2 linked regions of the Reyranella humidisoli genome follow. The protein of the gene in region 1 interacts with the protein of each later gene in a pairwise test. Links are inferred from orthologs where the notes say so. Each region holds a gene or a part of one and is shown on either strand. Other genes may lie near its edges.

Region 1 (3,301 bases):
TTGCGTCCGGCAAGATGGACCTGGGTGCGGTTGATGAGGTTACGGAAATAGCCGTCCGCATACCCCAGCGCAATCGTGGCGATCCGGCTGGGCCGTGCCGAGCGCCAGGCGCCGCCATAGCCCACCGTCTGGAAGGCATCGATGCGGCGGGTCTGCAGGATATGCGCCCGCAGCGTGACGACGCTCAGCATCGGGTTGGCCTGACCGGGCAGGGGATTGATGCCGTAGAGCGCCGCGCCCGGCCTGAGGAGGTCGAAGTGGAAATCCGGCCCCAGGAAGATGCCCGAGGAATTGGCGAGCGACGTCGGCGCGCCCGGCATCGCCCGCACGAAGGTGCGGAATCGGGAAAGCTGCTCGCCGTTGATCGGGTTCGACGTCTCTTCGGAGGCGACGAGGTGGCTCATGATCAGGGCCAGCCGAAGGCCGCGCAGCCGGCCACGCTCGTTGATCAGGACCTGCGCATCCTCCGCGCTGAAACCCAGCCGGTGCAGGCCGGTGTCGAGATGGACCACGGCGTCGAGCGGCTGGTTGAAGCGCTGGGCGGCTGCCCGCCAGGCGTTGAGCTGGCCCAGGTGGTTGAGCACCGGGACGAGGCGGTGCGCCACGAAATCGCCCTCGGTGCCTGGCAGCAGGCCGTTCAGCACGTAGATCGGCGGTTCGGGCAGAACCCGGCGCAGCGCGATGCCCTCGTCGATATGGGCGACGAAGAACTGGCGGCACCCTTCCGCCGCCAGCCGCGGCCCCACCACGGCCGCCCCGGTACCGTAGGCATCGGCTTTCAGGACGGCGGCGCAGTCGATCGGCCGGCCGGTAGCCCGCCCGGCATCGCGCAGACCGCGCCAGTTGGCTGCGATCGCCCCGAGGTCGATCGAAAGGATCGCCCCGGCGCGTCGCGCGGCTTCGTCGTCGGCAGGAATTGACACGCAGTGACCTTAGAACGCGGACACGGGCTCGTCAGCAACGCCATCGAGGTTGCCGAACTTGGTGAACTGGCCTTCGAACGACAGGCGCACGATGCCCGTGGGACCGTGACGCTGCTTGGCAACGATGACCTCGGCCTTGCCGTAGGTCTCCTCGCAGCGCTGCTTCCAGGCGTCATGGCGCTCGTTGAATTTCTGGTCGCTCTCCTCGGCCCGCCGCGCCGGTTCGGTCCGGGTCAGATAGTATTCCTCGCGATAGACGAACATGACGACGTCGGCGTCCTGCTCGATCGATCCCGATTCGCGAAGGTCGGCGAGCTGCGGGCGTTTGTCCTCGCGCTGTTCGACGGCGCGGGAAAGCTGCGACAGCGCGACCACCGGCACATCCAGTTCCTTGGCGAGCGTCTTCAGGCCGCGGGTGATCTCAGAGACCTCCTGCACGCGGTTCTCCTGCCGGCTCTTTCCAGACGGATTGAGCAGCTGGAGGTAGTCGACGATGATCAGGCCGAGACCATGTGTCCGCTTCAGCCGGCGGGCGCGCGTGCGCAGCGCGGCAATCGACAGGGCGGGCGTATCGTCGATGAAGAAATTGAGATGCTCGAGTTCGTGGCTGACGTTCATCACCCGGTCGAACTCGGTGCTGTTCATCTCGCCCTTGCGGATTTTCTCCGATGAGAGCTCCGCCTGCTCCGACAACATGCGGGTGGCGAGCTGCTCGGCCGACATTTCGAGCGAGAAGAAGCCGACGACGGCGCCGTCCACGGCCTTGGGATGGCCGTCGACGATCTCCTCCCGATAGGCCTTCGCCGCATTGAAGGCGATGTTGGTCGCCAGTGCGGTCTTTCCCATGGACGGACGACCGGCGAGGATCAGCAGGTCGGACCTGTGCAGGCCGCCCAGCAGCTGGTCGAGGTTGAACAGGCCGGTGGCCACGCCGGTGAGCTTGCCCTCGCGATGAAAAGCCGCCTCGGCGGCCGTCATGGCCTCGGTGAGGGCCATGCGGAAGGGCTTGAAGCCGCCCTCCGTCTGGCCGGTCGTGGCGAGGTCGTAGAGCTTCTTCTCGGCGACTTCGATCTGCTGCAGCGCCGTCTCGTCCACATCGCCGGAGAAGGCGCCATTCACGACGTTCTCGCCGAGATCGATGAGCTGACGGCGCAGAAACAGGTCATGCACCGCCCGGCCGAACGCGGCGGCGTCGATCACGTGCACGGACGCGGCCGCGAGTCGCGCGAGGTATGCCGCACCGCCGGCTTCCTTCATCGCCGGATCCTGCTCGACGTAGGTCTTGAGCGTCACGGCGCTCACGACCTGACCGCGCTCGATCAGGCGCGTCAGCGAATCGAAGAGCTTGCCGTGCAGGGGGTCCGCGAAATGTTCCGGGCGCAGGAACTCGGCGACACGCTGGTAGGCGGCGTTATTCACCAGAATGGCGCCCAGCAAGGCCTGTTCCGCCTCGAAATTGTGAGGCGGCTCGCGCAGGCGGACATCTTCCGCGCCGGGCAGGCGGGTGACGTTCGAGGACTCTTTCAGTGGCTCCATCACAATGTCTTTGCCCAAGATGGGAGGGGGCACCAGCGCAAAGAGTTCGGAAAAAAGATATCCCGAGCGTAACGAGGATAGCTCTCTATTCCGCCGCCATGGAGCCTGCCACGTTCCGCAGGCGTTCTCCAGGCGCCATGTAATCGCGCGTGAGCGGCACGGCATCCTGCCGGCGAGCGATCTGAATCTGGAAGACCATCTGATTCATGTACCGGAACGCCACCTCGCAGCCGGCCAGGTAGAATTCCCACATCCGGCAGAAGCGATCGTCGTAGCCCGCAAGCTGCTTGATCCGGTCGCGGTTGGCGAGGAAGCGTTCGCGCCACTGGCGCAGGGTCTCAGCATAATGCAGGCGCAGGACCTCAATGTCGGTAACCCACAGTCCGGCCTGCTCGATCGCCGCCATGACCTCGGAGAGGGCCGGGGTATAGCCGCCGGGGAAGATGTATTTGCGCAGCCACGTATTGGTTCCACCCGGCGGCTCCATGCGGCCGATCGAGTGCAGCAGCATGACGCCGTCGTCGGCGAGCAACTCCTTCACCTTCCGGAAATACTCGAGATAGTGGGCTGAGCCGACATGCTCGAACATGCCCACCGAGACGATGCGGTCGTAGCGGCCCGACTCCTGACGGTAGTCCAGCAGCTTGAAGCGGACGTTCCCGGCGGCACCTTCCTCGGCGGCGCGGCGACTCGAGACGGCGTGCTGTTCGCGCGACAGCGTGACCCCGGTGACATCGACGCCGAAAGCCTTGGCCAGGTAGAGGCCCATGCCGCCCCAGCCCGATCCGATGTCGAGAACCTTCTGTCCCGGTTTCAGCAGCAGCTTGGCCGCGATGTGTCGC
Region 2 (3,265 bases), on another replicon or contig:
CATCGCAACGACGAACGAGGGAGACAGGTACACAACGCTTCGCAAGTTCGACGACAGAAAGAAGATGAAGCGTCCCATAAGCGACGCTCGCTGAAAATCCCTCGTCATCTCTTGCCGTGTTGTGTGTCGCCTTCGAGCGCTGGCTCGCCAGACAACGCCTCGCTTCGACGAATGAAAGCGGGGGCCATGTCGAACGACAACGAGATCGCTGGCGCATACGAAGTGACCCCCGCGGCCGGCTACACCGGCGATGTGACTCCTGCAGTAGCGTGGAAGATTCTCGGCGAACGGAAGGACGCGATCCTGATCGACGTCCGCACACGCGCCGAGTGGAACTATGTCGGCGTTCCCGACCTCGCCGGCCTGGACAAGAAGCCGGGCCTGGTCGAATGGCAGGTCTTCCCGGCCATGCAGGTTAATCCCGAGTTCGTCGCCACCCTGACGGGTGCTGTGGCGGACAAGGCGACTCCTTTGCTTTTCTTGTGTCGGAGTGGCGTTCGTTCGGTCGCGGCGGCGAAAGCCGCAGCCGCAGCCGGCTACAGTACGTGTCTCAATGTGGCAGACGGCTTTGAGGGGCCTCTCGATTCGCACGGCAAGCGCGGTGCGGCGGGCGGTTGGAAGGCAGTGGGGCTTCCCTGGAGACAAACGTGAACAAAATCCAAGCGCCGTTCCAAGGCGACAATAACGCGACATATCAAATGAACACCGTGGCGGGGGCAGATATGGAAGAAATTGCGGGCCGAAAGGAGCTCGAAGCACATTGGGTGCGCGTCTGCGATCGGCTTCGCAAGGAGATTGGGGACAAGGCTTTCAAGACGTGGTTCGGCGAGGTCGAGCTGGGTGAACTGAAGGCCGGCAAGCTGCGCCTCTACGCCCCGACGCGCTTCGTGCGCGACTGGGTTGGCCGCCACTATGGCGACCGCGTGCTCGCCTACTGGCAGTCGGTGAACACCGAGGTGAAGAACGTCGAGGTGAACCTCGTCCCGCCGCCGGCGCCGCGCCGTCCGAACGAGATCATCGCGATGCCGCCCGTGCCCTCGTCGCAGAACAGCCACCAGACGCCGATGCCGCGGATGGGGCCCTCGATCGGCCGCGGCGCCGACGAGATCTCCCAGAATCCGGAGGCGCGCTACACCTTCGCCAACTTCGTGGTCGGCAAGCCCAACGAGTTCGCCTATGCGGCGGCGCGCAACATATCCGAACAGGACATGCCGCTGCCCGAGCGCAATCCGCTCTACATCTTCGGCGGCGTCGGGCTGGGCAAGACCCACCTGATGCATGCGATCTGGCATGTCATCCGCGAGCGCGATCCCAAGACCCGCGTTCTCTACCTGACGGCCGAGAGCTTCGTGAACCGCTTCATCCAGGCGCTGCGCACGAAGAACACCGGCCAGTTCAAGGAACTGTTCCGCAATGTCGACGTGCTGATGGTCGACGACGTTCAGTTCATCTGCGGCAAGGAAGCCAGCCAGGACGAGTTCTTCTTCACCTTCAACTCGCTGGTCGAGCAGAACAAGCAGATCATCCTGTCGTCGGAGAAGCCGCCGAGCGAGCTGCAGGACATCGAGGAGCGCATGCGCTCGCGCCTGGGCAGCGGCCTCGTCGCGGACATCCATTCCTCGACCTACGAGCTGCGCCTGTCGATCCTGCAGACCAAGGCCGAAAATGCCCGCGTGCCGGTGCCGGTCAACGTGCTCGAGTTCCTCGCGCACAAGATCAGCACCAACATCCGCGAGCTGGAGGGCGCGCTGAACCGCGTCGTGGCGCACGGCCAGCTGATCGGCCGCGAGATCACCGTCGAGATGGCGCAGGACGTGCTGCACGACCTGCTGCGCCAGGCCGACCGCAAGGTCACGGTCGACGAGATCCAGCAGCGGGTGGCCGCGCATTACAACATCAAGCTGGCGGAGATGAGCTCGCCGCGGCGCGCCCGCTCGGTCGCCCGGCCCCGACAGGTCGCGATGTACCTCGCCAAGCAGCTCACGACGCTGAGCCTGCCCCAGATCGGCAAGCGCTTCGGCAACCGCGATCACACGACGGTCATGCACGCCGTGCGCAAGATCGAGGAACTCAAGGTTTCCGACCATTCGATCGCCGAGGACGTCGAACTCCTGAAGCGCCAGCTGCAGGGCTGAGCAGAACCACCGACACCAAATGTAGAACAGGCCCCGAATGGGGCCTGTTTTGCGTCGAACCACAGGCCCTAAATGCCTCTAGGAACAGCGAAATCGCTTCCCGCGGGCAGTCGGCGTGATATACTTTTCAACCGTTCCTGCGGCGTCTTTCGCGGCCCCGGGAACGGGCCACAAAAGAGATTTAATCCGGCCCTGACTACGGCGACCAAAACATGAAATTGACGATCGAACGGGCGGCCCTCCTGAAGGCCCTGGCCCATGTCCAGAGTGTCGTCGAGCGTCGGAACACGATCCCGATCCTGTCCAACGTGCTGATCACCGCCCAGAAGGGCCGGTTGAGCCTCGCCGCGACCGACATGGACCTCGCCATCACCGAATCGGTGGAGGCCAGCGCCTCCAAGACCGGCTCGACCACGGCGCCGGCCCACACGCTGTATGAGATCGTCCGCAAGCTGCCCGACGGCGCCCAAGTCGAGCTGGAAGCCGCTTCCGACAACAGCAGCCTGGTCATCCGGGCCGGCCGGTCGCGCTTCACCCTGCAGTGCCTGCCGCCGGCCGACTTCCCGGCGATGACCGAAGGCGACCTGCCGCACCGCTTTCAGCTTCCGGCGACAGACCTCAAGGCCATCATCGACCGGACGCGGTTCGCGATCTCCAACGAGGAGACCCGCTACTACCTGAACGGCATCTATTTCCACGCCGCGACCTCCGGGGCCACCCAGGTGCTGCGCGGCGTGGCGACCGACGGCCACCGCCTGGCCCGGGTCGAGGTGCCGCTGCCCAAGGGCGCCGGCGAGATCCCGGGCGTGATCGTGCCGCGCAAGACCGTGGGCGAGGTCCGCAAGCTGCTGGACGAAAGCGACGGCTCGGTCGACATTGAACTCTCCGACACCCGGATCCGCTTCTCCAGCGGCAACATCACCCTGGTCAGCAAGCTGATCGACGGCACCTTCCCGGACTACGAGCGGGTCATCCCGACCGGCAACGACAAGGTCCTGAACGTGCCGTGCAAGGAGTTCGCGAACGCCGTCGACCGCGTCTCGACGATCTCCACGGAGAAGTCGCGCGCCATCAAGCTGGCGGTCGCCAAGGGCATCGTCACGCTTTCGGCCACCAGCCCGGATGCCGGC

The links.
Region 2: the proteins of KQ910_RS22940 (region 1) and dnaA interact in binary tests that used the Escherichia coli proteins (3 or more experiments, as listed by UniProt). The link is inferred for Reyranella humidisoli from one-to-one orthologs.

Annotation. Positions count from the first base shown.
Region 1 is NZ_JAHOPB010000002.1:938,360-941,660, forward strand. Bases 197-3,181 are described here. They hold KQ910_RS22940 (replicative DNA helicase), read right to left. Parts: upstream 2,460-3,181; coding sequence 933-2,459; downstream 197-932. Other genes in these bases: alr (alanine racemase), read right to left, coding at 197-923; KQ910_RS22945 (class I SAM-dependent methyltransferase), read right to left, coding at 2,545-3,181. Also shown: more of alr, read right to left, coding at 1-196; more of KQ910_RS22945, read right to left, coding at 3,182-3,301. UniProt on the Escherichia coli protein: The main replicative DNA helicase, it participates in initiation and elongation during chromosome replication. Travels ahead of the DNA replisome, separating dsDNA into templates for DNA synthesis.
Region 2 is NZ_JAHOPB010000001.1:1,046,542-1,049,806, forward strand. Bases 1-2,949 are described here. They hold dnaA (chromosomal replication initiator protein DnaA), read left to right. Parts: upstream 1-764; coding sequence 765-2,135; downstream 2,136-2,949. Other genes in these bases: KQ910_RS05095 (rhodanese-like domain-containing protein), read left to right, coding at 187-651; dnaN (DNA polymerase III subunit beta), read left to right, coding at 2,348-2,949. In the rest of the region: more of dnaN, read left to right, coding at 2,950-3,265. UniProt on the Escherichia coli protein: Plays an essential in the initiation and regulation of chromosomal replication. Binds in an ATP-dependent fashion to the origin of replication (oriC) to initiate formation of the DNA replication initiation complex once per cell cycle.